DNA from 4 places in the Rudaeicoccus suwonensis genome. Region 4 is predicted to be linked to each of the others. Evidence: predicted binding sites of a transcription regulator. Region 4 holds the regulator's gene; each other region holds the start of a gene.

Region 1 (7,822 bases), 500 kb from region 4:
GACCACGGTGATCGACTACTCACAGGGGTATCCCGAAGTCGTCCGCATCGGCGCCGGCGACCCGGCCCCCTTCGCCTGAGGCGGTTCTGCTGAAGCTGCTCGCCTGACGTGCCGGAGCGTCGGCGCGGACATTGCGGTCGTTGCGCGAGTTGCCCGACATACACCTCTGTCGTTGCCTACTGTTGGCCCATGATCATCGTGACGACGAACGACATCCCCGGCTTCCGGATCCTGGGCACGTATGGCGAATGCTTCGGTCTGACCGTGCGCTCGCGCAACATCGGCTCCAACATCGGCGCCGGATTCAAGTCGATGGCAGGCGGTGAGCTCAAGGGCATCACACAGTTGCTGATCGAGTGTCGCCAAGAGGCACTGGGCCGCCTGGCAACGGAGGCGCAGAACCGCGGCGCGAACGCCGTCGTCGCCTTCCGCTTCGAGACGACCGAGTACAACAACACCGGCATCGAGGTCTGCGCCTACGGCACCGCCGTATACGCCGAGCAGCTGCAGGCAGCGGCCCCGCAACAGCAGTGAGCGAGGGCCGTCAAGGCCATCCACTTGCCAGCATCCTGACCGACTGCGCCGATGGGCGGTCTCTGCCCGTCGACGGCGGTTGGACTCGTATACCGCCGTGGCGACCGGGCACGTATGCCGTTCTCGCGTTCACCGGTCATGCCGTCATGTGCGTGCCACCGCGGTGGGATGACGAGGCACTGACGGCGTTGGGCGTCAACGGTTTCGGCGGTGCGGCGGACCCCCGTGTGATCACCGCGCTCGCCGGTGACGGCGGTCGGATCGACAGCCTCGATCTGGTGGTGGCGGCCCGGGGGCGGCCGGGTCCGCAGCGGCTGCTGGTGCCGCGACCTGATCTGGATAGGCACCCGCGGGCGCAGTTGGCTGCTTCCTGGCGCGACGAGTTGCAGGTCCTGGGCTTGGCCGACAGTGCTGATGTGATCGTCACCTGCGGCCGCGGCCTCGGTGGTCTGGCGGAAATTGGATTCGAGTTGGCGCCGGAGGTGCGTGGCGGTGGTCTGATCGGCGCAGTGCTCGAGGCGACGACGCACCTGGTGTGTCCGGGTGAGGTGCTGTTGGCGTCGGCGTCGCCAGGAAATGTCGCCAGTGTGCGAGCACTGCTCGCGGTTGGTTTCGCGCCGATCGGCAGCGTCCAACTTTTCTCCCCAAGGGGTGTCGATGCCTGACCGGGTTACGACCGCTCTTGCGCACGTCGCGGCACGGTCACACGGTTCCGTGTTGGATCCGACCTTGCGTGTGACGTGCAGCTTCCATCCGGATCGACTCACGACGCGTGCCGACGAGTGGGTGATCGAGAGCCTGGTTCACAGTGGCGCGTACCTGTCGCAGTTCGTCACCGCGACGAGCAACGGCGGTTTGACCGCATACCCGGGTGGTGATCGATTCCGTTGGGAGAGCGCCATTTTCGGTGAAGCGTATGACGGTGGCACCGTGGACCTGCGGCCCAAGTACGGGGCACTGAATCACCGCCACCGGTCGTTCGGCGCCTCACCGCGGTTCGGCTCGTCATACATCCGGTTGGCGTCTCACACGCTGCGGCGAACGACGTTCTGCTTTCCCGACAGCAGCGCGTCACCGACGGCTTTCGGCACTGCGGATCGCTGTGGTCTGACTGATCTGGCCGACGCTGCGGAGTGCGATCTGCTGGATGACTACGTCGAGGCGCATGTTCACGGGCACATCGATCTGCGCACCGACGTCGAGGCGATCGTCCTGGATCCGAGCTTCCGCGGGACGCGCGTCGAACGAGCTGTCGCAGACGCGCCGTGCGCGGTCGAGTGGCATGAGGGTTTCGTCGCCGACGTTCGGCAGATCGGGGCACATTCGCACTATCGCGGAGCGGAGGTCGTTCGGCTCGCGGAAGCGGCAGCCGTGGACGGGCGGTTGGTGCCTCGGATGATCGGTGATCTTGCTCGGGCGGGCAGGCATGATCCCCAGCAGGTGAAGCAGGTGTGGAACTGCACAGCTCGCTTCGGTGTCGCTGAATGGCGTCAAACGCCACCTGCTGGCAACAACTGATTCGCACTCGACCTGCCAGCGGCAGAATTGGCGCCAATCGCCGGTCTTGAACTCGTGCGCGCGAGCCGCATCGGTGTCTGCCCACCACCGGGCCGTGACGTCAGTTGGTGAAGCGCGGAGACTCCGTCGCCGGTGGCTGTGCTTGACACCACGGATCTCGGTGCCGGGTTCCTGTCGGTTCAGTCGGCGGGTTGGGTGAGGTAGCGACGGCCGCTGGGGCTGGTCCAGGTGCAGACGCCGTCGGTGGTCATGGTGACCTGCCACCGGGTTTGGTGCTTGACCCGGTGATGATGCCGGCACAGGGATTGCAGGTTCGCCGGGGTCGTAGCGCCTGCCGGCCAGGGGGTGACGTGGTCGGCGTCGCAGTAGGTGGCGGGTTGGGTGCAGCCGGGGAATCGGCAGTGCTGGTCGCGGTCTTTGACGAATCGGGCGATGCCGGCGGTGGGGCGGTACTTGGTGGAGGTTGCTTGGACCAGGACACCGGTGGTCGCGTCCAGGAGTGTGCGTGCCAGGGACACCCCGAGCGTGCTGGTCAACGCGTGGACGTGGGAGGGCAGGATCGTTCCGACACCAGGCACGATCACCGGACCCAACCCCGCGACCGACCGGCCCTGCACCGCGGACGACTCGACCGACTGGCTGGTCGCGGACGACTGGCCGGGGCTGTCGTGCACGGTCGAGGCTTCACCGTCCGGGTAGTCGCCGCGGTGCGCCTCGGCGGTGAACACGCCTTCGCCGGGTGGGTCGGGTAGCGAGTCGACCAGGTGTGCCAGGGCGGTGTCCCAGTCGATTTCATGGTCGGGGTCATCGTCGAAGACGTCGTCGGGTGGTTCCGGTGGGACCGCACGAGTCCACCCGTCCTGGTCGTCGGGTGGTGGTGGGTCGTTCTCGGTACGGACGACCTGGGTCCAGCCCATGGTGTGCGGGTCGGGGAACAACCGGTCACACAACGCCGCGACCCGTGCCCGAGCAGTATCCGAGCAGGTGTCGAGGTCGGCCGAGCCTGCCTGACATCCCGCATCAACATCGACCCCGGTCATGACGGGGATACCGAAAGTGAGGTGGGTGTCGATGTGGACGTTCTGCAACACCAAATCCACCAACGCATCGACACGGCATTGCGGCAAACTGATCACCTCCACCGCATCCTGATGAAGTTGCCGGGCCAGTTGCTCCACCGCGGACATGATCCGCGCTGCTTGGGCTGAGTCCAGCACGACCTTGATCTCACTCAACCCCGGAACCTGGGAGGCGCGACAGGACACCCCGACCTCCCGCTCCCGGGCCTTGGCACCGGATGCTTCTGCCGCGGTCGGGTCAAGGTCGGCCAGGATCCTCGGGACCCGCCTGGCAATCTGCGTGGTGGTCAACCCACCAATCCCTTGATCCAGGAGCGCGGACTCCACCGCGGCCGCGGTCTCAGCGGACGCGCAGCCCAAGGCGGCGGTGACCTTGTGCATCTTCTCCACCGCTAACCGGCCAGCCCCCACCTCCCGCAACAGTCTCGGTGTCAACGTGACCGCGTCCAGGGCTTGGTCCAGGCGGGTATCGGCTTGCCGGGGACCCCAGGCCAGCAGGGCCCCGATCTCGGAGGAGACCCATTCGTTGGTCCATCCCAACTGGTGCCGCACCCACGACGTCACCGGCGGACCCTCGGTCTCACCGGTCAGGTCGATCACTTCTTCAATCGAAGCGACCTGCGCCAACCGCACCACCCGGGCACCATCCACCGAATTCGCCACCCGCTGCACGGCCTCGACCTGCGCCAAGAGCTCGTCCCGGGACAACCCGGGAGCATCACCGCAGATCACCTCGAACGCCCGCACCATCAACACACCCGCCGCTTCCAGCAACTCCGAACTGGAGGCAGACTCCACCACCGACTCGGCCAGCAGTGGTGCGATCGACATACCTCATCGTACATACGTTCGAGTCGAGATGCAAGACGAACCGCACGAAGGTTGAGGTTTGGCACCGAAGCGGTTCCGCAGCCGAGGCCACGGCCACGGCCATGGGCACGATTCGGCAGCACACTCATGTGTCACGTCGAATTCCTGGGAATGGCCGAGGCCACGGGCGCGATCCGGCAGCACACCCATCGCGAGCTTCGCACGTCACCATCACCTGACCTGCGCTGCCCGACGTCCTGTTGCAGCTCGATCCATGGCGTTGTCGACCGTGTCCATGGTCGGCCGGCGACATTGTCACTCCAATGTGGAAAGCGCGTCGCTGAGGGGCGGGTACCGCACGTCGCTCATTCGACCGCAATAGGGTCGAGGGCATGACTCGTGCTCTTGTTGTCACCACTCCCGGCGACCGAGAGGTCCTGCAGGTCCAGGACCGCGACGTGCCGCTGCCAGATTCCCGCGAGGTGCAGGTCCGCGTCGCCGCAGCAGGGGTCAACTTCATCGACGTCTACAAGCGTCAGGGGATCTACCCCATCCCAACACCGTTCGTGCTCGGTGAAGAGGGTGCCGGTGTCGTCACGGCCGTCGGTGCCGATGTGACCGAGTTCGCAGAAGGCGATCGGGTCGCGTGGGGTCAGGCGGCAGGCAGCGCCGCCGAACTGGTGAATGTTCCGGCCGCTGCTGTCGTGCCGGTGCCGGACGGTCTGTCGCTCGAAACCGCGGCGGCCGCGATGCTGCAGGGCATGACCGCGCACTACCTCGTCGAGTCGACCTGGCCGGTGCAAGCGGGCCAGATCGCTCTGGTGCACGCTGCCGCAGGGGGAGTCGGCCAGCTGCTCGTTCAGTTGATCACCGGGAAGGGAGCCGGCGTCGTCGCGACCGCGGGATCTGACGAAAAGCTCGAGATCGCAAGGGCGTTGGGTGCTCGACACCTGATCAACTACGCGACCTTCGACGGTGACCTTGCGCAGGAGATCCGCCGCGTTGCGGGTCGCGGCGTCGACGTCGCGTATGACGGAGTCGGCAAGGCCACTTTCGACGCATCACTGGCCAGCCTCCGTCCTCGGGGAATGATGGTGCTCTTCGGCGGCGCGAGCGGTCAGGTGCCGCCGTTCGACCTGCAGGAGCTGAACAAGCGCGGTTCGCTGTTCGTGACACGGCCGAGTCTGGGCGCCTACCTGCAGGACCGCGAGGAGTTGCTCTGGCGCGCGGGGGACATCCTCGGACAGCTCGCCGACGGATCTCTGCACCTCGACATCGGCGGACGGTATCCGCTGGAACAGGCCGCCGATGCGTACCAAGCGCTTGAAGGCCGCCGGACCACCGGCAAACTGATCCTCACCATGCCCCAGCACTGAGAACCGAGCGGCCCCACACGCCACCCCGAAATCGAGGGACGAGTATGCCGAGCACCATCGCGGACCTGACCGACATCGACCCGGCGCGCGCCGCCCAACGGATCGCCGAGTTCGACCCTTCCGACCTCGCGGACGAGGTGCGGGGACTCCCACTGGCGCAGCTGAATCTGCTTGCGGCTCAGGCTGATCGGGCCGTGCTGATCATAGACAAGATGCTCACGACGATCCCGGCATACGTTCCCGTCGACAAGCTCGCCGGCATCCTCGGCGTCGTCGGATTCGAACTCAGCGACGGCGCCGACTTGGTGCTGGACCGCACAGTGCGCTGGCGCGGCACGACCGTGGAAGACGGCTCTGATGCCACCGAGTGGGATGTCATCATCCGCAGCTCACCGAGTGACTTCCTGCGGCTGCTCGCCGGGCACGCCAATGCAGGACTGCTCGCGATCGAAGGTCAGCTGGAGATCGAAGGCGACGCAGAACTCGCCCTCGCTCTGTCGGGCACCCTTGCAGGAGCTGACGATTCGGACCACAGCATCGACCCGGGCGCGATGGATCCGGCCGATGTCGGCGCGTCGGTGAAGGCAGTCAGCGACCAGACGCTGGCTCGCGTGATGGCCGGGCCGGTAGGGCCGATCGTGCTCGCCGAGGTCTTCCACCGACTGCCCGATCACGTCAACAAGCGCAAGGCCGCGCGCCTGACGACGACCGCCGTCTTCAAGCTGACCGGTGGCCCCACCGTCGAGCGGTATGTCGTGCGCATGGTCAACGGCGTGGCGACGGTCGAGACCGGCGAAACTGCCGATCGAAACACAACGATCTCGATGACCTCTGCGGACTTCCTCAAGCTGGCGACCGGCAACCTCAATGCCGTCAAAGCCGGACTGCAGGGCCGCATCAAGGTCAGCGGCGACAAGGCGGCGGCGATCACGCTCGGACGCGCGATGGAGACCCCGAAGCCGCGCAAGTGAGCCACTGACAGCCTCACTAACCTCGGTGCCATGCAGCCTGACACCGAACCCGTCGTTGTCTTCATCCAGCACGAAGCCGCCGCCGGTCCCGGCCTGGTCGGCGCCCGGATGCGCCACCGCGGGATTCCCACCACAACAGTCCATGCGTATGCCGGCGACCCCGTGCCGAGTGACCTTGACGGGATGCTCGGCCTGGTCGTGCTCGGTGGCGCGGTCGGTCCGTGCGAGGACGATGCCGCACCGTGGCTGCCGGATGTACGAAACCTGTTGCAGCAAGCTGTTTCTCGCGACCTTCCGACCTTGGGCCTGTGCCTCGGTGCAGAGTTGCTGGCAGTGGCGTGCGGTGGTGCAGTGACCCGGATGGTCGGCGCACCTGAGCTCGGCCTGCACTCCCTGCGCCTCACCTCCGCGGGGCGGGCAGACCTGCTGTTGTCGGCCATGAGCGAGGACGCCATGGCCGTCGAATGGCATCAGGAGGAGATCAGCAGTCTGCCGCAGGACGCGGTGTCGCTGTGCGAGACAAGTCGGTGTCCCAACCAGGCATTCCGGCTGGGGGATCGGGTGTGGGGAACGCAATTTCACCCGGAGGTTCTCGCGGTCGACATCGAGCCGTGGGCGGCCGCTGACACGGACGGTCTGGCACGCGCGGGTCGCACCGCAACCGACGTGCTCGACGAGGTGCGCGCGGCGGAGGATCGGCTCCGTCACGAGTGGGAGGCCCTCGCCGACCGGTGGATAGATCTGCTCTCACCCGGCGGACCAGTCGGCTGAAGGGGAGCTCCGGCATACCGAACGATGTCGGGATGACGCGGTTGCATTTACATAGAATATAGATATAAAGTGCTGCCGTGCGCCGCTCCCAGGTTCACGTCCCCGTCGTTCGAAAGGTTTTCGCGTGAGTCACGCTGCCGTCGATGACAAACAGTCATCCATGTGGAATCAGCCCAAAGCCGTGTATGCCGTCGCATTCGCGTGCGTCGTGTCGTTCATGGGCATCGGCTTGGTCGACCCGATCCTGCCTGCCATCGCCTCCCAGCTGCATGCCTCGCCGAGTCAGGTGACGCTGCTGTTCACCAGCTATCTGGTCGTCACGGCCGTTGCGATGCTCGGCACCAATGCGGTCTCGAGCCGCATCGGCGCCAAGAAGACGCTCATCGGCGGTCTCGTGCTCATCGTGGTGTTTGCAGCACTCGCAGGCTCCGCCGGATCGATCGGCGGCATCGTCGGATTCCGCGCCGGCTGGGGTCTGGGCAACGCGTTGTTCATCGCGACCTCGCTGGCGGTCATCGTCTCGTCGGCCACGGGCGGATTTGCGGGCGCGATCATCCTGTACGAGACCGCTCTGGGTGTCGGCATCGCCGTCGGGCCGCTGCTCGGCGGCATCCTCGGATCGATCTCCTGGCGCGGCCCGTTCTATGGCGTCTCGGTGCTGATGCTCATCGCGTTGATCGCGACGGTCTTCTTTCTGCCGGCCACCCCGAAGCCCGAACATCCCACGTCCCTGACCGCGCCGATTCGCGCGCTGCGGCACCGC
Region 2 (7,822 bases), 1.0 Mb from region 4:
GGGGCCGGCGGCATACAGATTTCACCCGCCTTCACGATGACCGATGCGCAGGTCGATGAACTCGCCTCGGCGATCGAGGCGGCGCTGGGCTGATGGCAGGATCTCGGCTGGCTGACGGCGCGGGTCAGGTCAAGCAGGCTGCCCGATTCGCCACCGCCCTGTATGCCGATCGGGTGGGTCGCTTCTATGCCGCCAACATGCGCGGCAACCTTCCGGCGAAGCTTGCCGGAAGGCCCGGGCGGGCCGACCCCTATCCGATCTACGAGCAGATGCGTGAGCAAGGAACGTTCTGCCGCAACAGGTTCGGCAGCTTCGCGACCGTTGAGCACGCCGTTTGCGACCAGGTGTTGCGCAGCAGGCGATTCGGCCCACGACCGGAGCTGCCGGCCTATGACCCGGCCAAGACCGAGGACGCCGAAGCGACGATCCTGTCGATCAACCCGCCCGACCACACGCGGTTGCGTCGGATCGCAACTCCGGCATTCGGCCCCAAGGCGATCGGTGCGTTCGAGCCGATGGTGCAGGCGCGGATCCATGAAATCGTCGACACGGCAGAGCGATTGGGAGAGTTCGATTTCGTGGAGCAGATCGCCGCACCGTTGCCGATTGCGGTGATCACGACGTTGCTCGGCATACCGGGTGACCATCGACGCGAGTTCGAGAAGTATGGCGCGGTGATCGGCGGCGCGCTGTCGGGAATCCGCGGCCTGCGCCACGCGGCTGCCTTGCAACAGGCGGACCGGGCGCTGAACGCGATGTTCACGCAGTTGTTCGAATTGCGACGTAACGAACCCGGTGACGATGTCATCAGCAGACTGGTGGCGGTCGAGGGGGAGCAGATCGAGCCGGCGGAGATGGCGCCGATGTGTCAGTTGCTGTTGATCGCCGGATTCGAGACGACGGTGAACGCGCTGGGCAACGGCATGCTGGCTTTCGACCGGCACCGCGATCAATGGGAGCGGCTGGTCGCCGACCCGACCCTCGCGGCGGGCGCGACTGAGGAGGTGTTGCGCTTCGACTCGTCCGTCCAACGCACAGCGCGAATCTCCTTTGACGACACCGAGATCGCCGGGCAGCCGATCCGCGCCGGGCAGTTCGTGCAGTTGATGCTGGGTGGCGCCAATCGCGATCCGGCTGTCTTCGACGCGCCTGACACGTTCGACATCACCCGCGCCAACGCGGCCAGCCACCTGTCGTTCTCCAGCGGCATCCACTACTGCCTTGGTCAGCCACTGGCCCGACTCGAACTCACGACGGCCTTCGGCATCCTCGCCGAACGCCTGCCTCGCCTGCGTCCGGTGGCGGCGCCGCGATACCGAGCGTCGACTTTGTTGCGCGGGCCGCGGTCCCTGCAGGTGACATGCCGCTGAAGAGCTGTTGTGCTCTCGTCAAGGCATCGGCGTCGCAAGGGCGTCGTAGATCAACTGCGAGACGCCGTTGATCGTGGTCTGGCCGTAGTAGAACCCGGCCGGCGCCTGGGTCAGGATCACCGCGGTGTAGTTGCGGCCGTTACCAGTGATGTGACCCGCTGAATTCAGCACATAAGCGCTACCCAGTGGGCCCCAGCCGTTCTTGGTCGCCCACGTGTTGCTCGTCGGCAGCGGTGGCGCGCAGACGCCCCAGCGTTCGATGGCGATCACCTGCGACATCAAGGTGAGCACATAGGTGCGATGCGCCGCGGTGAGCACGGTGGTGCCCCAGACCAGACCGTTGATCAGCGACAGCAGATCTTTGCTCGTGGTTGTCGAATAACCCCACCAGTTGGAGCTACCGGCGACGATGCCGCCTTGCACGTGCGTGCTGGTCATGCCGTAGTACCCAGCCACCCGCTGCACGTTCGCGACGCCTGCCCAGGTGATCAGCGCGTTGGCGGCGTCGTTGTCGCTCTGGGTGATCATGGCGGTGGCCAGTTGCATCTGTGTTGTCGACAGGTTGATCCGCAACTCCTGACAGCGCCGCAGCACGGTCGCCATGATCACCATCTTGACCGTGCTGAGGGTGTCGTTGACCCAGGTGTCGCGGTAGCCGTAGTAGCCACCCGTCGTCCTGTCGTACACCGCGCACGCGATCGTGCCACCACGTGACTTCTGGTAGTTCGTGATCGCGGTGGTGAGCCGGGTGCCCCATGCGGTCGTCGTGGCGGCGGCCGTGGTTGCCGCCACCGTCGGGCTCGTGATGGTCGTGGCAGGTATGTCGGTGGTGATCGCGGTCGATGCCACGCGCCCGGCGCCCCCCGCGGTCGATTGGCGCGCTTCCGCGCGAACTCCGATGGCAGTGAATCCGGCTGCGAGCGTGACGCCCGCACCTCCGATGAGCAGGTTGCGCCGGCTGGGTTCGATCATGAATGAGGAACCTAGAAAGCCGCGGTATCAGCGATGCATGCGAAACGTATGCTCAGGCTGTGATCGCATCTTCCACCGGTCCGGTGTTCGTCGACGACGTCATCATGGGTACTGGCAGTCTGCGACTGCGCGCATTGGATGAAGCGGATGCCGAGGCAGTCGCCGAGGGTTGTGCCGATGCGGAGACGCTGCGCTGGTTGCCGCTGCCGACCCCCTATCCGCGTGATCTGGCGGCAGAGTGGATCAGAGACGATGTGCCGTTACAACGCACGAGTGGCCGAGGCATCGTGCGGGCCATCGAGTATGACGGAGCCTTCTGTGGCGTCATCGATCTGAAGAAGACCAACTGGCGGGCGCTGACCACGGAGATCGGATTCTGGGTGATGCCTGCCGCGCGTGGGCAGGGTCTGGCCGGTCGCGCATCGCGATTGTTGTCCGACTGGGCGATGGAGATGGCGGGCATCGAGAGAGTCGAAATCCGTTCGGCCACAGGAAATTTCGGCTCGCAACGCAGCGCCGTCGCTGCCGGCTTCACCCAAGAAGGCGTGTTGCGCTCGGCCGGGATCGTGCACGGCGGACGCGTCGACCTGGTGGTCTTCGGCCGCACGCGCGACGACGTCTGACGAGCGGCGCCACTGTCGAAGTCGCGGGAACGCCGAGGTCACGCGACCTCCGCAATATTTGACGCCAAGGCGGTTATTGCGGCCGTGCCGTCGAATATCGACGCTAGGGATGGCGCGATTTTCGACGTGAGGGCGGCAATTACGGTCGTGGCGCCGAATATCGGTGGGTGGGGTGGCGCAGGGCGGGCGTGGAATGTCGGACTGATCTGCAGCGGTCGTCAGCGAACGCCGTGCGGCCGGAACTGGATGCTGATCCGCGGACCGACCGGCTGACTTGTCTTGGGGATGCAGTGCTCCCAGGTCCGCTGACACGAACCGCCCATCACGAGCAGGTCGCCATGGCCGAGGGTGTAGCGCAGCGACTCGCCGCCACCGGCCGGACGCAAGGCAAGTACGCGCGGCGCGCCGACCGACACGATCGCCACCATCGTGTCCTGGGTGCGGGACCGGCCTTCGCGGTCGCCATGCCAGGCGACGGAATCAGACCCGTCTCGGTAAAGGCACATGCCGGTCGTCGCGAACGATTCGCCCAACTCGCGCCGGTAGTGCGCCGAAAGCTCCGAACGTGCTTGTAGAACAACAGGATCCGGCAGTGTTTCCGATGCTGAATAGAAACGCAGGAGGCGTGGCGTCGCCACCTCGCGGTCGTACATCATCCGCCGCTCGGACTCCCACTCGACACCGGCGCTTCCGCCCAGTGACAGTCGCGTGAACAACTCGTCGGCGCCGGTGACCCAGCCGGGCCGCAGGTCGATCCACGCCCCGCGAGTAAGGACGGTTCGTCTCACCGCCCCCTTGAGCGGACGCAGCCCGACTTCATCGACCTGGTCCAGCAGCGAACCCTGCAACGCGAATGCCATATGGCGATTCTAGACATATGTTCGAATAACGTCCAGGGTGTCTGGCACGTCGGCCGCCCGCCGTCAGCGCGAAGCCTGGCTGCGTCCCGGCGGCGTCATGTGCCCTCGACGACTTGTCCGGCCGCGTGCTGTGTCCCTGACGCGGCCGTCGACCGCGTCACGCGTCCTCGAGCACCGCCCGAGCCGCGTGATAGCCGCCCAGGCCGCTGACGCCGCCACCGCGGCGACTGCCTGCGCCTGCCAGCAGGATGCTGCCGTAGGGAGTGGCGACCCCCCAGCGCTGCGCCGGTGTGGTCAACGGCTCCTCGTCGTCGGCGAACGGCCAGGACAGTGGTCCGTGGAAGATGTTGCCGCCAGGCATCGCCAGGGTGTCCTGCAGGTCGCGCGTCGTCTTGGTCTCGATGCACAGCGCGCCCGAGGGGCCGCGCATCACGACGTCCTCGATGGGTTCGGCGAGCACGCTCGACAGTGAATCCAGCACTGCCTGCTGCAGTTTCGCGCGTTCTGCATCCGATCCGTCCAGCAGCCGATCCGGGGTCTGCAGCGAGAAGACCGTCAGCGTCTGCGCACCCGACTCGCGCAGCGCAGGCGACAGGATGCTCGGATCGGTGATCGAGTGGCAGTAGATCTCGGCCGGCACCGGTGTCGGCACCTGACCGGAAATCGCTGACCGATAAGCACTCTCGAGCTGCGTGTAGGTCTCGTTGATGTGGAACGTCCCACCGAAAGCGGCCTCAGGTGCCAGTGCGGCGTCCCGCAGTCGAGGCAGTCGCGACAGCAGCAGATTCACCTTGACCTGAGCGCCTTCTGCAGCGCCGGGGGAGGTGGCCATCAGTGAGTCGAGCACCGCCGGCGCCGCGGCCCAGAGCACTCGCTTGGCGTGCACGGTGTGCAAGTCGTCACCGCTCACCCAGGTGATCTTGTCGTCGGCGACTGCCGTGACCTGCGCGTCGGTGCGAAGGTCGGCACCGGCCGCGGTCGCGGCCGCCAGCAGGGCACCGGAGACCTCGCCCATCCCGCCCACGGGGACGTCCCACGCGCCGGTGCCGCCGCCGATCACGTGATAGAGGAAGCACACGTTCTGCTGCAGGTCGGCGTCATGCGCAGAGGCAAACGTCGAGATCAGGCCGTCGGTCAGGATCACCCCACGCACCAGATCGTGGGCGACGCTGCGTTCGATGACCTCACCCAGGGGCCGTTGCAGGAAGTCGCGGACGATCGTGTCGTCGCCGATGCGACGCGAGACCTCCGACATACGTGCCAGAGGTTCGGTCACCGTCGGCCACAACGCGTGCGCCAGGTGCGCGGTGCGGGCATAGAACCCGTGCCAGCCGTCCACGTCACCGCCGGCGCCGATCGCTTCGAACGACGCGCGGGTCGCCGCAGCGTCGCCGTTGTCGACCAGCAGGCCGAGGTCACCACCCGGTACCGGGGTGTATGACGCAAACCGCCTGCGGGCCAACGTGATCCGCAATCCGAGGTCGTCGATGATCTGCTGAGGCAGCAGGCTCACCAGATAGGAATAGCGGGACAGCCGGGCACCCATTCCCGGGAACGCCTCGGCCGACACCGATGCGCCGCCGAGGTGGTCTTGGCGCTCCAGCAGCAGCACCGACTTGCCGGCTCGAGCGAGGTAAGCGGCTGCGGTCAGTCCGTTGTGACCACCACCGACGATGACGACGTCATACGACTTGGTCTGCATGGGCACGCAGCCTACGAGGCGCGCCTGCAGTCGGTCCGTGGCCCGATCGGCGACAATGGAGCCGATATGGCCACCTATCGAGACGTCGGCATCGTGCTGCGCACCCACAAGCTGGGTGAGACCGACCGCATCGTGACGCTCCTGACCCGCAATCGGGGCAAAGTCCGTGCCGTCGCCAAGGGCGTCCGGCGCACCAAGTCCCGCTTCGGCGCCCGGCTCGAGCCGGGCATGATCGTGGATCTGCAGTGTTACGAGGGTCGTTCGCTCGACACGGTCACCCAGGCCGAGATGCTCGCGCCGTATGGCGATCAGATTGCCCGCGACTACCCGTCGTTCACGGCGGCAACCGCCGCCCTCGAGACCGCCGACCGTCTCAGCGAGGAACACGAGCCCGTCCTGCAGCAGTTCAACCTGCTGGCCGGTGCGCTGGCGTCGCTGGCGCACCGCGAGCACGCGACCGATCTGGTGCTCGACTCGTATCTGCTGCGCGCTCTGTCGATCGCCGGCTGGGCGCCCAGTTTCGTCGACTGCGCGGGATGCGGGGCCACTGGGCCGCACCGGGCATTCAACCTGGCCAGCGGCGGAGCAGTCTGTTTCAGCTGTCGCACACCAGGCAGCTCCGCCCCTGATCCGCGCACCTTTGCGCTCCTGGCCGCGCTGCTGACCGGTGACTGGGACGCCGCAGATGGTTCCGACCAGCAGACGCGCCGCGAAAGCAGCGGCCTCGTGGCGGCCTACCTGCAATGGCACCTCGAACGTGGCGTGAGATCGTTGCGACTCGTGGATCGCACCAGCACCGGGGCAGTGTCATGAGCAGCCTCAGCGGCGTCGTCGCGCCTTTCCCACACGCGGGCGGCGCGACACCTCCCGTCATACCGAACGGTCTGGTGCCGCAGCACATCGCGATGGTGATGGACGGCAACGGCCGCTGGGCGAACCAGCGCGGCCTGCCCCGCACTCGTGGGCACGAAGCCGGTGAGGCGCAGCTGATCGATGTGATCGCCGGCGCGATCGAGGTCGGCGTGCCGAATCTGTCGGCATACATGTTCTCCACCGAGAACTGGCGACGGTCGCCCGACGAGGTGAGATTCCTGATGGGCTTCAACCGTGACGTGATCCGGCGCCGGGTGGACCTGTTGCACTCGTGGGGTGTGCGCTGCCGTTGGTCCGGTCAGCGACCGCGGCTGTGGCGCTCGGTGCTGAAGGAGTTGCAGCGCGCCGAGGAGATCACCGCCGGCAACACCGTCATGACGTTGCAGATGTGCGTCAACTACGGCGGTCGCGCTGAGATCGCGCAGGCCACCCGTCGCATCGCCGAGCAGGTGCAGGCCGGCAAGCTCAAGGCATCCGCCATCGACGAGCGCACCATCGCGCGCAATCTCACCTGGCCGGACATGCCGGATGTCGACCTGTTCGTGCGGTCATCGGGGGAGCAACGCACCAGCAACTTCATGCTGTGGCAGTCGGCGTATGCCGAGATGGTCTTCCTCGACACGCTGTGGCCCGACTTCGATCGGACGCACCTGTGGGAGGCGATCAGGATCTTCGTCGACCGCGACCGGCGGTTCGGCGGGGCGGTCGACGCATCCGGCAGTTGACCGTTGCCGCAGCGGTCTGCTCGGCTCAGGCGTTCTGAGCCGAGCATTCGGCACACATGCCGAAGATCTCGACGGTGTGCTCGACGTTGGTGAAACCGTGCTCCTCGCTCACCTTGGCGGCCCAGCGCTCGACGGCGGGACCCTCGACCTCGACGGCGCGACCGCACTGCCGGCAGACCAGGTGGTGATGGTGACCGGTGCTGCACCGGCGGTAGATCGACTCGCCCTCGGGATTGCGCAGAACGTCGACCTCACCGTCGGTGGCCAGCGTCTGCAGCACGCGGTACACCGTTGCCAGTCCTACGGATTCGCCGTTGTCCCGCAGCGACGCATGAAGCTCTTGAGCCGAGACGAAGTCGCTCAACTCATCGAGTCGGTGGGCTACAGCCGCCTGCTGTTTGGTGCTGCGGCGCACCGGTCCGACGTTTCCAGACATGCTCATCGCACTCCTGATCCTCGACGTCAGCCTGCGGCGCACACGACGGTGAGGGCGACGGCGAGCAGCAGGACGGCGGATCGCATCATCCGTTCTGTCGAACCTGCCCGTGGCCATGCCAGATAGAGCAGCCACGCGAGCACCACGGCGATGGCGCCGAAGCAGATCGCGCCGGTGGCGCCGCGGAAGATGGCTCCGACCACGATCAACAGCAGGTCCACCACAGCGGGCACGGCGCGCGGCACCCGGGCCAACGCCTGC
Region 3 (7,822 bases), 600 kb from region 4:
GCCGGAATTTGCCGAGGTCCGGCCGTGCCGGACGAGAAGGACTGTGGCCATTGCAGATTCGCGCTGGTCAGCGCAATCCTTCCTGTTGCATGAGTTCGGCCAGTGCGTGCACCGATGCGATCCGGTCGTCGAGGCTGTCGCCATACGGCGTGATGTTGAGAGTCGTCACTCCGGCATCGGCGTAGGCATGTAGTCGTGGTGCGATGCGCTCACGGGGTCCGACCAGGGCAGTCTGCCCGATGAAACCAAGGGGCACGGCTGCCGCGGCATCCCGTGGTCGGCCGTCGAGGTACAACCGCTGGATCGCAGCGGCAGCATCGGCATACCCCATCCGGCCGGCGAGGGCGTTGTAGAAATTGCTGCGCCGCGAGCCCATGCCGCCGACATACAGGGCGGCGTTGTCACGCAGGCGATCGGCGGCGATGTCGAGATCATCGGCGATGCTGAGGTTGGCGGACGCGGCGACGTCGAAGCCGTCGAGATCGCCGGGGCCGTCGGTGTCGTGGCTGTTGACGTCGTGGCTGTTGGCATGGCGACCGGCGCGCAGGTGTTCGAGCTGTTCGTGCAGGTGCTCCGGGCTGACGAAGATGCCGAGCCAACCGTCGGCGATCTCTCCGGTCAGTTCGAGGTTGCGTGGACCGATCGAGGCGAGATAGATCGGCACGGTCTTCTGCTCGGGACGCAGCAGGAGGCGCAGCGCCTTGCCCTGGCCACCGGCCAACGGAAGCTGGAAGTGATCGCCGTCGTAGTCGACGCTTTTGCGAGCGAGTGCACGGCGCACGATGTCGACGTACTCACGGGTGCGGCCGAGCGGGTCGTCGAAGCGGACGCCGTGCCAGCCCTCGCTGACCTGCGGACCCGAGACGCCGAGGCCCACGCAGAACCGTCCGCCGGTGATGCGGTCGAGGGTGGCGGCAGTCATCGCCGTCATCGCCGGGGTGCGCGCGGGGATCTGCATCACGGCGGTCCCCCAGTGGAGGCGACTGGTGTGCGCGCTGAGATGCGCCACCAGAGTTGGGGCGTCCGAGCCGTAGACCTCCGACAGCCACGCGATGTCATAGCCGGCGGTGTCAGCGGCTTGAGCGAGAGCGAGCATCGTCACGAGGTCGTCGGTGCCTCGGGTGCCCCAGTAGCCGAGGTTGATGCCCAGTCTCACGACGGCGACGCTACTCCCACGCTGTCCAGTGGCCGCCCGCCGACTACCGTGGGTGGGTGCGTATTCGGACTCTCGGCAAATCGGGGCTGCGGGTCAGCAGTCTGACTCTCGGCACGATGGGCTGGGCGGACAGCGTCGACCCGGTCGAGGCGGCGGTCTTGCTTCGGGACTTCAGGGATTCCGGCGGCATCTCGATCGATACCGCGTACGGGTATGCCGATGGTGGATCCGAAGAGTTGCTCGGCGAGCTGCTGGCCGACGGCGCGCGATCCGAGATCACTCTCATCAGCAAGGCCGGCATCTCGCGGACGACCGGGCATCGGGTGGTCGACACCTCCCGAGGCACGTTGCTGGACCAGTTGGATGTATCTCTGCGCCGGTTGCGGACCGACCACCTCGACCTCTGGTTGGTGCACACGTGGAGCCCGGACGTGCCGCTCGCCGAGACGATGTCGGCGTGCGAATACGCGGTCACGTCGGGACGCGCTCGGTATGTCGGGGTCAGCAACTACGCGGGATGGCAGCTCGTGGCCGCTGCGGCGTATCTCTCGCAGGCGCGTATCCCGCTGGTGGCCAACGAGATCGAGCACAGTCTCGTTGAACGCACGGCTGAGGCGGAGGCCATTCCTGCCGCGGCGCACGTTGGCGCGGGAGTGCTCGCCTGGGCGCCCATGGCCGGTGGCGTGCTCACCGGAAAATACCGGCGGGGTGTGCCGGCAGACTCACGAGCAGCCGCCGGGCGTCATACCCAATGGGCCAAGAAGCGGCTCGGCGGACACAGTGACGCGATCGTCGACGCGGTCGTCATGGCCGCAGATGGGTTGTCGAGCACTCCGGCCGAGGTGGCACTGGCGTGGGCGCGCGAACGGCGGGGTGTGGACTCGCTGATCGTCGGGGCGCGCAATGCCGCGCAGCTGAGAACGGTGTTGCGCAGCGAGACGCTCGAGCTTCCCCCGCAGATCGGGCAGGCGCTCGACGACGTGTCGGACCCGGCCCGGTGGAGTCAGGGCTGAGCAGGACCGGCTGAGCGCCATCGGCTGACCGGTCTGCCGCGTGCGGTGAGGGGCCGGTTGATCTGCCGGCGGAACGCCGTGTCAGTTGCGGTCTTCGAACTCCACGTCGTCTGCCTCGTCGTCGGGCAAGCCGATGTAGTGGTTGTCTTCGTCCTCGTCGTCGAGGTCGTCGTCATCCTCGTCGTCATCTTCATCGTCATCGTCGAACTCATCGTCGTCATCGCCGCTGTACACCTCGAGCGGGGTGACCTCGCCATAGGTGTCCATCAGGGCGTCGTCGTAGCTCTCAAAAGCGTCCGCAAGGTCGCGGTAGGCGGCAACGACGGTCGGGTCGTTCTCGTCACGCCGGGCGGCTGCAGCCTCAAGGTGACGTTCGAAGGCACTCACAAGCGAGGACAAAGCGGCGCGCGGGTCTGCGGTCATGATCAGACGGTAGCGGTCGGAGCCGCGTGTTGGCAGCGCGACCCTGGATTCCAGCTGTGTCGCTGCGGATTCGATGCGGTTGCGTGAGCGCGATGTGGATAATCGACGGTGATGACCGAATACGAATTTCGGGTGCTGACCTTTCCCCGTGACACCAGCCGCGCAGATGTGCGCCAAGCGCTCACCGACCACGCCGAATACGGCCACTGGGAGCTGGCACGGACGCGGGTCTACATGGGCGGGGCGCGGCGAGTGTGGTTGCGGCGGCGCATCATCCGGGTCGCCCGCACGGCCTGAGCGGACTTTCACCCGGGTATCCCCTGCGCGATGGGTGACCTCGTCGGGTGAACGCGATGTCGACGACAAAGTGTTCGGTAGTTCCCCGGGCGATGGGTGACCTCGTGGATAGACGACGGAAGTCATCTCGGTGGGTTCGCGCAGCATGCCGATCTCACGCGCGTCCGTCCTTCGGAGTTGGCGTGTCTCAGGCCGACATCACGTGGGCCTTCTCCTGCCCCTACGTTCGCCGCGCTCGCCGTTCTTGTCGCCCTCTCGCGGTGGGCCTTCCCCTGCCCCTACGTTCGCCGCCGCGACCCTCCTGGATCCGTCACATTCCTCCTGTCTTCCATTGCGGCGATATTGGCTACGAGATCTGCACCCTCGTCGGCCCGCGGCCCTGGTCCACTCACTGTGGACGGACGGAAATCTGAATTCTGGTGCTCTGTGGATGAAGACCGACAGATGCGGAGCTTGTGGATAACGATCACGAATTGCGTTGTGTTTTAACAGATTTCACGCGGTTAGACACTTGTCACGGGTTCCGACATATGTTCTAATAGTCATAGGTCGAATCAACCAACCACAGCGCGAGGAGGCGGTCATGGAACACGTTCCGACAACACCTGACACTCCGCTGACTGTCGCCTGCGATCAGGTCACACCCGCAGCACCCGGCCACGCCGCCGAACTGCTGAATGCCACGGACGAGTTCGTGCAGGTGCTCCAGGCGTGGCCGGCTGCCACCTATCAACTCGCTGAGCGCGATCTGGCGCATCTGGCATCAGCGGCTTTGACCATCAGCCACCGCGCCGAGGCGATCGCCGCACTCGCCGCAGCAGACGCGGTCGATCGCGGCGTTGTCGCACAGTCCACCGCAGCATCGACCACGCAATGGGTGCGTGATCTGACCCCGGGCACCACTCACCACCAAGCACGCGCGATCGCCGATATCGCCACCGCCGCACGGGATGCGCGCAACCACGCCATCATCGGGGCAGTCCGAGACGGGCAGGTCACAGTAGGCACTGCCGCAGTCGCTCTGCGCGAAGCAGAAAAAGTCGCGCCACTGTTCCCGACCGTTGAACGCAGCGAGATCCACTCATGGTTTCTCGCACTCGAAGACTTCAGTCCTCGCTCTTTACGCACCCTGACCAGGCGCCTGATCGCCGCCTTCGGTGACGATCAACTCGCGGACGACGAGGACCACCACCAGCAGGTGGAATCCCTCACCTGGCGCGAATTACCCACTGGAATGGTGCGTCTGATCGCCGACCTGTCCCCCGCTCACGCCGCGATCGTCAAAGAAGCACTCAACGCCACCAGCGCTCCGCGACCTAAGACGCGTCGTGAAGAAGTGAAAAACGTGCCAGACACGAGCGGCACGTATGACGCCGACGTGACTCGCTACCCCGGTTCAGCAGCAAACGCCCGCGACGGTAAGCCTGCCGAGAACGGGGACGGCGAAGGCACCGACATGACTCGCGACGAGGCTGACACAAAGGACCCCGCAGAAGGCACGACAGAAAGAGACACCGGCGACTGTCGTACGTCGACCGGAGAAGCAGCAACCGAACTAGGCGCTGCAAAGCCCGGCGCTGCAAAGTCCGGTGCTACAAAATCCGGCGCTGCAAAATCGGATGCTGTAACAACGGGTGCTGTACCAACGCAACCAGACAGTGCGAGCTGTGCCAGCCCGCCCACGACCGTCGACGACAGCACCGTTGACGACAGCACCGTTGACGACAGCACCGTTGACGACAGCACCGTTGACGACAGCACCGTCGGTGCCAGCGCTCGGCGAGATACGCGCTCACCCGGAAAGCGTCGACTCGATGCACTGCTCGAGCTGATCACGCATGCCACACGTGATCTGGATACCTCAATGTCGCCGATGTCCGGCACCGCGAAGGTCGCCGTTCTGCTTCCACTGGAAGGCCTCACAGAGGGTCGCGGCCACGCAATCACGAGCAGTGGGGACGTCATCGATCCGGCATCCGCACGCCGACTGGCATGCGACGCAGACCTCATCTCCGTCGTACTCGGTGCAACAAGCGAACCACTCGACGTCGGACGACAAAAACGACTCGTCACCGCAGGTTTACGCACAGCCGTGATCGTCCGAGACCGGCACTGCACCTTCCCCGGATGCGACCGACCACCCGCATGGTGCGAAGTCCACCACATCATCCCCTGGTGGGCCGGCGGCGGCACCAGCCTGACCAACTCAGCCCTCGTCTGCGCCCGACACCACACCATCATTCACCGCGACGGCTACACCGCCACCACAACAGCCGGACACGTGACATGGGACCTCACACCAGGCCGCATGGGCGAACGCCAGCGGCAGACGGATGTCGTGGCAGGGCGTCGCAGCGGCTTCGAGTCCACGAACGTCGCCTGACCGCGCAGGTCGAGCAAGTTGGCTGATCGGGTTGGCTGATCGGCAGACCGCACGGAGGCTCGTCGGTCACGTGCGCGCGGAACGGAAGTTCACTAGGTCGCGAGGAACCTGCCCAGCACGCGTGCTCCGAATCGCAATTCAGCAGGTCGCGAGGAACCTGCCCAGCACGCGTGCTCCGAAGTGCAGTGAGGACAACGGAACTCGCTCATCGATGCCGTGGAACATCGGTGCGAAGTCGAGATCAGCCGGCAACCGCAACGGCGCGAAGCCGTAGCCCACGATGCCCAGCTTCTTCAGCGCCTTGTTGTCCGTCCCACCCGACAGGCAGTACGGCAGCACCGCGGCGCCCGGGTCTTCGGCAAGCAGAGACGACGTCATCGCCTCGACCAGTCGCCCCTCGAACGGTGCATCCAGCGCAATGTCGTGATGCAGCACCTCGACATCGACATACTCGCCGGCAAGCTCCCGGATGACCGACATGAGTTCGTCCTCGTGGCCCGGCAAGAAGCGGCAATCAAGCGACGCCGAAGCGGTCTGCGGTATGACGTTGTGCTTGTAACCGCTGTCCAGCATTGTGAAATTGGCGGTGTCGCGCAGGGTGCCCTCCACAAACCCCCGAGCTCCGCCGAGGCGTTGCATCAGGGCGGACGCGTCGTCGTCGGTGTAGCTGATGCCCACCAGGTCCGACAAACCATCCAGCAGTTGTCGTACCGAAGCGATGTACTCGCGCGGCCAGGTGTGCGCGTTGATCCGGGTGATCGCTTCGGCGAGGCGGACGACAGCGTTCTCATCGTTAGGCACTGAACCGTGCCCGGCCCGGCCGTGGGCGTGCAGCCGCAGCCACGCAATGCCCTTCTCGGCGGTCTGCAGCAGATACGCACGCTGCTGCTGGCCCTGCTTGTCATCGAAGGTCACCGAGTAGCCGCCGACTTCGCTGATGGCCTCACTGACCCCGTCGAACAGGTCAGCGTGCTTGTCGACCAGCCAGTGACTGCCCTTGAGACCACCGGCCTCCTCATCGGCAAGAAACCCGACCACCAGGTCTCGGGGCGGCTTGCGACCGGACCGTGCGAGTTCGCGGACGTTCGCCAGGATCATCGCGTCCATGTCCTTCATGTCGACCGCTCCGCGGCCCCAGACGCAGTCGTCCTTGATTTCCGCTGCGAATGGATCCACCTGCCAGTCATCCGGATTCGCGGGAACAACGTCGAGGTGGCCGTGCACCGCAAGCCCTGGGCGGGTGCTGTCCTCCCCCTCGATCCGCACGATCACGCTGGCTCGTCCGGGCTCACTCTCCAGCAGCACCGGGTCGAGTCCGACCTCGGTCAACTCCGTCATCACATATTCGGCGGCTTTGCGTTCGCCCGGGCCGCGGCCGTCGCCGTAGTTGCTGGTGTCGATGCCGATGAGGTCCTGACAGATGCGGACCACTTCGTCCTCGGCGGTGAGATTGCCTGCGTCACGGGTCTGCTGATCGCTCATGCCACCACCATGCCACGAGCGCGTTCGTCAGAAACCCGCGAGACGGCGCACCACGTCGATCGTGTCGGCCTCGTCAGCGCTCTTGTCATCGCGGTAGCGCAGCACGCGGGCGAAGCGCAGCGCCATACCTGCCGGATATCGCGACGAACGCTGGATGCCGTCGAAGGCGATCTCGACGACCTGTTCGGGGCGCACTCGGACGACCCAGTCCACGAGGGTGTCGTCCTCGGGGTTGCCGTCCGGCGCAATGTGATCGGTCGGGTCGTCGCACGTCGGGTCGTTGCCGGTCGGGTCGTTGCCGGTCGGGTCGTCGCCGGAGTCTTGCGTCGGGGAACGTAGCGCCAGCTCGGTGAACCGCTGTGTCTGCCAGCGCAACATCTCGTCGGTCATCCCCTTGAACGTTTTGCCGAGCATCACCAGATCTCCGGTACGCGGATCTCGGGCGCCCAGATGGATGTTCGACAAGAATCCACTCCTGCGACCGCTCCCCCGCTCGACGGCGAGCACGACGAGGTCCAACGTGTGGCGAGGTTTGACCTTCACCCACCCTGCTCCGCGACGGCCCGCGGCGTATGGCGCAGCCAGCGTCTTGACGACGACTCCCTCATGACCGAAAGCGACCTGATCTTCGAAGAACGACTCAGCCTCGAGCGGATCGGACGTGAAGACCCGTGCAGGTCGCCATCGCTGAGGCACAACGGCATCCAGGTGCGCCAGCCTCTCGTGCAGGGGCTCGTCGATGAGGTCACGACCGTCGATGTGCAGGAGGTCGAAGAACAGGGCGGTGACCGGTGTTTCGACCCGCAATGTCGCAGGATCGACACGACTGGCCGTGCGTGCACCGGTGACCTGGAACGGCTCGGGCGAGCCGTCCGATCGCAGCGCGATGGCCTCGCCGTCGAGCACCATGTCACGCGCGGGCAGACTTGCCACCGCTTCAACGACTTCTGGCAGTCGGTCGGTGATGACCTCGAGCGTGCGCGTGAACACGCTCACGTCGGCCCCACGTTTGTGCACCTGGATTCGGATTCCGTCGAGCTTGGTCTCGATGACGTGCGCAGCTGTTGA
Region 4 (7,822 bases):
GGACCGGCGGATGAGATCCGGGATGAGTGCCACGCCCAGCCCCTCGGCGACCAAACCCATCACCGCAACGTAATCCTCGGTCTCGAACGCGACGTCGGGCGTGAAACCGGCGCGGGACGCCAGCGACAACAGGTGTCCGCGACAGCGGGGGCATCCAGCAATCCACGGCTCGGTGGCCAGCGCGGCAAGATTGACCCGCTCGGTGGCGGCCAGCGGATGATCCGTCGGCACGGCCAGGCGCACCTCGTCGTCCAGCAGTTTGCGGGTGACGAACGCGTCCAGATCCTCTTCGCCACGCGCCAGGTCCGTGCCTTCGTAGGCGAAGGCGACGGCCACATCGCACTCACCCGACCGCAGCGCTGCCAACGACTCCGGCGGTTCGGCCTCGGTGAAGCTGACCTGAACGTCAGGGAATCGTTGCTTGACCAAGGCGAGCGCTCTGGGAACCAGCGTGGACGACGATGATGGGAAAGCCATCAGGCGAACACGCCCCGCACGCAAACCTGCGATGGCGGCGACCTCGGACTCTGCTGCCTGAAGTGCCGCCAGCACAGCGACCGCGTGACGAGCGAGCACCAGTCCCGCTTCGGTCAACCGGACGTTTCGCCCGAGGCGCTCGACCAGCACAGTGCCGGTGCGTTCCTCCAATCGCCGCACCATCTGCGAGATCGCCGGCTGGGAGTATCCCAGGGAGGCCGCTGCGGCGGTGAAACTGCCCTCATCGCTGATGGCTTTGATCACCCGAAGCCCCGCTGCATCGATCATGCAATCGAGAATAACCCGTTGTTATCGGAATCGGGAGATGTCGATGCTCGGGTGATCGACGGTCCGACGTCAGCAGGTGTGCCGCAGCCAGTGGTCCTTCCTGGCCCACCACCCCGAACCACAGATCCCGGTGTGAGAGGTTGGCGATGTGACGAACGACTGGCAACGCCTGCGCGAGTTGGTTGCTGCCGGCGGGCTCGTCGCGCTCACCGGCGCCGGCCTGTCCACCGAATCAGGCATCCCCGACTACCGCGGCGCCGATGGTGAGCGCCGGATCCAGCCGATGACCGCGCAGGAGCTTTTGGCGAGTCCCGTTGCGCGGCAACGCTACTGGGCGCGTTCGTATGTCGGGTGGCCCCGCTTTGCCGCAGCCACGCCCAATGCGGGCCATCGGGCCGTGGCGGCGCTACAGTCCGCGGCATACGTCGGGTCGATCATCACCCAGAACGTCGACGGGCTGCACCAACGAGCCGGTGCGCACGACGTGGTCGAACTGCACGGCAGCCTGGCGCAGGTGGTGTGCATGAACTGCGGGGAGCGTTACGCCCGCGCCATCGTCGACCAATGGCTCACCGAGGCCAACCCGGATTTCGATCGGTCCTTCGACGGGCCCCTACGCCCGGATGGCGACGTCGCGTTGGCGGAGACGGCGATCGCGGGGTTCCGAGTGGGTCACTGTCTGGTGTGTGGATCTGACCTGTTGAAACCGGATGTCGTGATGTTCGGCGAGTCGGTACCCAAGGACGTTGTTCAATCGTGTTTCGACGCGGTTGACGCCGCGAGCGGATTGCTGGTGCTCGGATCATCTCTTGCGGTCATGTCGGGCTACCGGTTCGTGCGACGGGCGGCCCGATCCGGTCTCCCGGTGCTCCTGATCACGCATGGCTGGACGCGGGCGCGCGAGGATGAGTTGTCGGTGCACATCGATGCGCCGTTGGGCGCCAGCCTGACCCGTCTGGTGGAGGAACTTCAGACGTCCTGACCCGTCAGGTCCTTCTCAGATACTGCGCAGGACGGCTGTCACCTTGCCCAGGACAGTCGCCTCGTCGCCGTCGATGGGCTCGAACGCGTCGTTGTGCGGGATGAGCCACACCTTTCCGTCGGTCCGGCGGAAGGTCTTGACCGTGGCCTCGCCATCGATCATCGCCGCGACGATGTCTCCGTTGGTGGCCGTCGGCTGCTGCCGCACGACGACCCAGTCGCCGTCGCAGATCGCAGCGTCGATCATGGAGTTGCCGACAACCTTGAGCAGGAACAGGTCGCCTTCGCCGACGATCTGCTTGGGCAGCGGGAAGACGTCCTCGACGACTTCGTCGGCAAGGATGGGCCCGCCCGCGGCGATACGACCGACCACCGGGATGTATGCCGCTGCCGGCTGCTGGTTGCCGAGGTCGGTCTCGTCGAAGCTGGATTCGTCGACCGTCGTGACGCTCGACCCGCCGCGGTAACCGCGGGTGTCCTTGGTCGCCTCGGGATCGATGACCTCGATGGCGCGTGGGCGATTGGGATCGCGTCGCAGGTACCCCTTGCGTTCCAGCATGGTCAATTGATGTGCCACCGAACTGGGGCTGGTGAGCCCGACTGCGTCGCCGATCTCACGCAAACTCGGCGGGTAGCCACGTCGATCGACCGAATTGCGGATCACCTGCAGCACCTTCGTCTGTCGGGTCGTCAGGCGTTCGCCTGACCGATCGGGCAGCCGGTGAACTTCAGCCATCGACGCGTCTCCTCATCCCGCCCCTGATCGATGAAATGCCTGCAATGTCGCACATTTTCCAGGTTGCACCGAGGGGCTGTCGGTGGTCGCTGGTTGAGTTCTTCACGTGAGACAAGCGTATGCGGTTCGGACACAAGTGCCAAACATTTGTACGACGCGTGTCTCCACGAATCCGAACAAGCGTGCTATAAATCGTACAGACGTGCGATCGCACGGGTGTTCGACCGACACATCGACGCACCGGCTCACGGTGAGTCGGGTGTCATCCGCAGACGTCGCGTCACCGCACGCAGATTCATGGGAGGAAGACATGAGCGCAGTCACCCAGTGGGCTTGCCCGACCACCGAGCCGGCGCGACGCCGTCATCTGCAGTCGGTCCCGACCGGTCCTGCTGCAGCCGGTCGCAGTTCCGTCGCTCGGCCGGCGACGACCGCCAGGCCGATCCGCCTCACGCGGCGCGCTCGCCTGCTGCTCGGCGTCGTCGGTGCTGCTGTGGTGTGCACGGTCGTCGGCGGCTCCTGGGCCTCGTTGGCATCGCCCGGAGTGCCGGCGCCGCAGCAGACGGTCACGGTGCAGCCGGGCCAGACGTTGTCGCAGATCGCGCACGAGGCGTATCCGAAGCTCTCGATCGACGACGCGGTGGCGCGTATGCAGATCGTCAACCAACTGAACTCCAGTCAAGTGGGCGCGGGCGAGCGCCTGATCATCACGCGCTGAATGTCGCGTGTTGGGGGAGAGCGCCATGTCGGCCTACCACGCACCATGTGACGCCGGGGCGGCAACTGCGGCCCCGGCGTCACACGCCGGGTGAGAGGTGAGGCGTGCCAGCGTCGATGTTCGACGGTGGGGCTCCTATGGCCCCCGTGCGGTCGGACATTCCGCACGGGGCTCACTGTGCGTAGCGCATGGAGGGCACGGTCTGTGCGCGTAGCGGGACACTGTCGGGAGCCGCACGGGGGTGGCGACACGCCGTTACGCAGTCGTTTCCGACGCCATGACCTGCGCTTTTGTGAGCGGCGCGCCAGGGGTCTTGCGACTTGTGTGGACTCGGCCTAATATCCCTACATCTAGTAGTTACATGGATGTAAGTCGTCCACATGTAGTCCCCAATATATCCACCGGTTACCCACAACGGCATCCACAGAGCCCGAGTGCGGTGGTTCTGTCATGCCCGCTTTCTCCCGCACCGGTGAGGCGGTCGGGCATGGGTGCGGGAGTGCTGTTGCCGTCATACAGCCCGACCGTCATAGGTCACAGGTCATCGACTCGGAGGGAGCCGCGATGCACTGCCCGTTCTGCCGCCACGACGACAGCCGCGTCGTCGACAGCCGCACCAGTGACGACGGCACATGCATCAAGCGGCGCCGCCAGTGCCCGACGTGCGGCAAACGCTTTTCCACGCTCGAAACTGCCAGCCTCACTGTCGTGAAGCGATCCGGTGCCAGCGAGCCGTTCAGTCGCGGCAAGGTGCTGGTCGGCGTCCGCAAAGCCTGCCAGGGGCGCCCGGTCAGCGAGGACGACCTGGCCCTGCTCGCCCAGCAGGTCGAGGAGTCGATCCGCATGCTAGGCGCCGCCGAGATCGACGCCCACGACGTGGGTCTGGCAGTGCTTGCACCGCTGCGCAGCCTGGACGAGGTCGCCTATCTGCGGTTCGCCAGCGTCTACCAGGCATTCGACAACCTGGAGGACTTCGAGGCCGCGATCACGCTGTTGCGCGCCGAACGCGCAGCGAGCGGTGTCGAGCCCGCCACCGCTGTCGGTGGTCCCAGCGACACTGATTGACAGACGACAGCACCCGATCTCAGCACCGCCCGACATACCTGCAGTTCCACCTTCGTCATCCGCACCACATCGCCATACATCTCTTGGAGGACACGCATGACAGACACGGCCGACACCCGTCCGAAGACTCGCCGCGCAGGTGCGGGCGTGCACGTCGAACGCATCTTCACCACCCCTGGTGTGCATCCGTATGACGAGGTCACCTGGGAGTCGCGCGATGTCGTGCAGCAGAACTGGAAGACCGGCGAGACCATCTTCGAACAGCGCGGTGTGGAGTTCCCCGAGACGTGGTCATTGAACGCCTCGACCATCGTCACGACGAAGTACTTCCGTGGCGCGCTCGGCACACCCGCTCGTGAGACCAGCCTCAAGCAGCTGATCGACCGCGTCGTGCTGACCTACGTCAAGGCCGGCAAGGACAACGGTTATTTCGCCTCCGACGACGATGCCGAGATCTTCGAGCACGAGCTGACCTGGTCACTGCTGCACCAGGTGTTCAGTTTTAACTCGCCGGTGTGGTTCAACGTGGGCACCAAGTCCCCGCAGCAGGTGTCGGCGTGCTTCATCCTCAGCGTCGAGGACTCGATGGACTCGATCCTCAACTGGTACAAGGAAGAGGGCTTCATCTTCAAGGGCGGCTCCGGCGCCGGCCTCAACCTGTCACGCATCCGCTCGTCCAAGGAGCTGCTGTCCTCCGGCGGCACCGCCAGCGGTCCGGTGTCGTTCATGCGTGGTGCCGACGCGTCTGCGGGCACCATCAAGTCCGGTGGTGCCACCCGTCGTGCGGCCAAGATGGTTGTCCTCGACGTCGACCACCCCGACATCGAGGAGTTCATCGAGACCAAGGCGCGTGAGGAAGACAAGATTCGCGCGCTGCGCGACGCCGGTTTCGACATGGATCTCGGCGGCCGAGACATCACCTCGGTGCAGTATCAGAACGCCAACAACTCCGTCCGTGTCAGTGACGAGTTCATGCGCGCGGTGGAGGAGGGCACCTCCTTCGGTCTGCGCGCCCGCGGCACCGGTGAGGTCATCGAACACGTCGACGCCCGTGGCCTCTTCGACAAGATCAACAAGGCCGCGTGGGAGTGTGCCGACCCCGGCATCCAGTACGACGACACGATCAACGCCTGGCACACCAACCCCGAAACCGGCCGCATCACCGCCTCGAATCCGTGCTCGGAGTACATGTCGCTGGACAACAGCTCCTGCAACCTGGCGTCACTGAACCTGTTGAAGTTCCTGCGCGATGACGACACCTTCGACGTCGCGGCCTTCCAGAAGGTCGTCGAGCTGGTCATCACGGCGATGGACATCTCGATCTGCTTCGCCGACTTCCCGACCGAGTCGATCGGTGTGACCACACGCGACTACCGTCAGCTGGGCATCGGTTACGCCAACCTGGGCGCGCTGCTGATGGCGACCGGCCACGGTTACGACTCCGAGGGTGGTCGTTCGCTGGCTGCGGCGATCACCTCGCTGCTGACCGGTGCGGCATACAAGCGGTCCGCCGAGCTTGCCGCGGTCGTCGGCCCGTATGCCGGCTACGCCCGCAACGCCGAGCCGCACCAGCGGGTCATGCGCAAGCACCAGGCTGCCAACGACCAGGTCCGGACGCTGGACGCGATGGATTCCGAAATCCACCGCTACGCCACCAAGGCGTGGGCCGACGTCGTCGAACTCGGCGCCAAGAACGGCTTCCGTAACGCGCAGGCGTCGGTGCTCGCACCGACCGGCACCATCGGCTTCATGATGGACTGCGACACCACCGGCATCGAGCCCGACTTCTCGCTGGTGAAGTTCAAGAAGCTTGTCGGTGGCGGTTCGATGCAGATCGTCAACCAGACGATCCCGCGGGCGTTGAAGAAGCTCGGCTACCAGGGTGAGCAGATCGAGGCCATCGTCGAGCACATCGCCGACAAGGGCCACGTCATCGATGCGCCCGGCTTGAAGCCCGAGCACTACGAGGTCTTCGACTGCGCGATGGGCCAGCGGGCGATTGCCCCCATGGGCCATGTGCGGATGATGGCCGCGACGCAGCCGTTCCTGTCGGGTGCCATCTCCAAGACGGTCAACCTGCCGGAGTCGGCGACGGTCGAGGAGATCGCCGAGGTGCACCTCGAGGGCTGGAAGCTGGGCCTGAAGGCGCTCGCGGTCTATCGCGACAACTGCAAGGTGGGTCAGCCGTTGTCCGACGGTGGGTCCACTGCCAAGGACAAAGCAGAAGCTGCCGAGAAGGTCGTGGAAAAGGTCGTCGAGTACCGCCCGGTGCGTCGTCGCCTGCCCAAGCGCCGCACCTCGCAGACCACGTCGTTCGCCGTCGGCGGCGCCGAGGGATATCTCACCGCCGGCACGTATGACGATGGTCAGCTCGGCGAGATCTTCCTGCGACTGGGCAAGCAGGGGTCGACGCTCGGCGGCATGATGGAGGCCTTCGCCCTGTCGATCTCGGTGGCCCTGCAATACGGCGTCCCGTTGGAGACCTACGTCGAGAAGTTCACGAACATGCGCTTCGAGCCGGCCGGCATGACCGACGACCCGGACGTGCGAATGGCGCAGTCGATCATGGACTACGTCTTCCGTCGTCTGGCGCTGGACCACCTGGACTTCGAGACGCGCTCGTTCATGGGCATCCACACCTCGGCCGAGCGGGCTCGTCAGCTCGAGACCGGGTCGTATGCCGAAGCCACCGACGACGCAGCAGCATCCGAGCCGGATGGCTCCGAGTTGGGCACACCCACCGACGCGGTCGTGACCGACGAGGCCACGTCGCAGGCGAGCCCAGTGGCGGCCGAAGCGTCCACTGCAGCAGGCGCCGACGTCGAATCCGGCTCCGGCGCAGCCAGCGCGCGCACGGTGTCCAGCGAGGTCCACTCGTCGGCCGAACTGCTGGAGAAGTTCCAGGGCAAGGCCGCCGACGCCCCGATGTGCATGACCTGCGGCACCAAGATGCGCCCCGCCGGTTCGTGCTACGTCTGCGAAGGATGCGGCAGCACCTCCGGTTGCAGCTGATCTCAGCGGCGACCACCGCCATCACTGTCAGCGGCTGAGCCCTCCGACAGCCGAACGGCCCCACACGACAAGTCGTGTGGGGCCGTTTGCGCTCGGTGTCGGTGACGCGAGGAGCCAGGGGTTGAGGTGGCAGTAGGTGTCGTTGCGAGGACTGGATAACAACAGCTGGTGCCAGGTCAACGAGAGGAGCGCAAGTTCGGGCGAGCGGGGGACGAGCGGAGGGGGCTGATCCGCGGGCGGTTCAGCCGGCCAGAGCAGCGGCCGCTTTGCTGGCCAGTGCGTTGAACGATGCGGTGTTGACGCCGCCCGGCGAAGACGCCATCACCACCAGCACCTCGTCACCTGAGGTCGTCCGCGCATACCAGGACCCGGTCTGCACACCCATCACTGTGCCGCCCTTGAACGACACCTGCCGCCACGACGTCGGAGTCGTTATCCCGGTCCGAGTGACGTCGAGAATCGACTGCAACGGCTCCAGACCCTTCTGTCGCACCAACCGCGCCAGCACCACCTGCGCTTTCGCGATATCCAGCGCTGACGCGAAG

The links. Region 4 encodes LexA, which represses DNA repair genes until DNA is damaged. Its sites were predicted from a motif close to TCGAACANNTGTTCGA; they were not measured.
Region 1: BKA23_RS08135 (HNH endonuclease signature motif containing protein) is a predicted target of LexA. The motif match lies at 3,969-3,984, and genes of this name have one in related genera.
Region 2: BKA23_RS05780 (alpha-ketoglutarate-dependent dioxygenase AlkB) is a predicted target of LexA. The motif match lies at 3,835-3,850, and genes of this name have one in related genera.
Region 3: BKA23_RS07690 (HNH endonuclease signature motif containing protein) is a predicted target of LexA. The motif match lies at 3,412-3,427, and genes of this name have one in related genera.

Annotation. Positions count from the first base shown of each region.
Region 1 is NZ_VIVQ01000001.1:1,779,686-1,787,507, reverse strand. It holds gene BKA23_RS08155 (L-threonylcarbamoyladenylate synthase) at 1-79, shown strand, start outside; gene BKA23_RS08150 (YbjQ family protein) at 190-534, shown strand; gene BKA23_RS08145 (GNAT family protein) at 531-1,199, shown strand; gene BKA23_RS08140 (DUF3626 domain-containing protein) at 1,192-2,052, shown strand; gene BKA23_RS08135 (HNH endonuclease signature motif containing protein) at 2,232-3,962, opposite strand; gene BKA23_RS08130 (quinone oxidoreductase family protein) at 4,334-5,317, shown strand; gene BKA23_RS08125 (SCP2 sterol-binding domain-containing protein) at 5,362-6,288, shown strand; gene BKA23_RS08120 (type 1 glutamine amidotransferase) at 6,319-7,059, shown strand; gene BKA23_RS08115 (MFS transporter) at 7,184-7,822, shown strand, end outside.
Region 2 is NZ_VIVQ01000001.1:1,259,569-1,267,390, forward strand. It holds gene BKA23_RS05760 (aminotransferase family protein) at 1-93, shown strand, start outside; gene BKA23_RS05765 (cytochrome P450) at 93-1,370, shown strand; gene BKA23_RS05770 (serine hydrolase) at 1,389-2,342, opposite strand; gene BKA23_RS05775 (GNAT family N-acetyltransferase) at 2,402-2,965, shown strand; gene BKA23_RS05780 (alpha-ketoglutarate-dependent dioxygenase AlkB) at 3,184-3,825, opposite strand; gene BKA23_RS05785 (phytoene desaturase family protein) at 3,983-5,527, opposite strand; gene recO (DNA repair protein RecO) at 5,594-6,340, shown strand; gene BKA23_RS05795 (isoprenyl transferase) at 6,337-7,125, shown strand; gene BKA23_RS05800 (Fur family transcriptional regulator) at 7,151-7,567, opposite strand; gene BKA23_RS05805 (DUF6703 family protein) at 7,588-7,822, opposite strand, start outside.
Region 3 is NZ_VIVQ01000001.1:1,682,834-1,690,655, reverse strand. It holds gene BKA23_RS07710 (MSMEG_4193 family putative phosphomutase) at 1-51, opposite strand, end outside; gene BKA23_RS07705 (LLM class F420-dependent oxidoreductase) at 68-1,156, opposite strand; gene BKA23_RS07700 (aldo/keto reductase) at 1,213-2,169, shown strand; gene BKA23_RS17625 (hypothetical protein) at 2,251-2,592, opposite strand; gene BKA23_RS07695 (DUF5703 family protein) at 2,704-2,889, shown strand; gene BKA23_RS07690 (HNH endonuclease signature motif containing protein) at 3,473-5,272, shown strand; gene BKA23_RS07685 (M20/M25/M40 family metallo-hydrolase) at 5,411-6,754, opposite strand; gene BKA23_RS07680 (ATP-dependent DNA ligase) at 6,782-7,822, opposite strand, start outside.
Region 4 is NZ_VIVQ01000001.1:2,283,249-2,291,070, reverse strand. It holds gene BKA23_RS10455 (LysR family transcriptional regulator) at 1-765, opposite strand, end outside; gene BKA23_RS10450 (NAD-dependent protein deacetylase) at 914-1,747, shown strand; gene lexA (transcriptional repressor LexA) at 1,763-2,482, opposite strand; gene BKA23_RS10440 (hypothetical protein) at 2,793-3,200, shown strand; gene nrdR (transcriptional regulator NrdR) at 3,765-4,265, shown strand; gene BKA23_RS10430 (vitamin B12-dependent ribonucleotide reductase) at 4,362-7,277, shown strand; gene BKA23_RS10425 (serine hydrolase) at 7,519-7,822, opposite strand, start outside.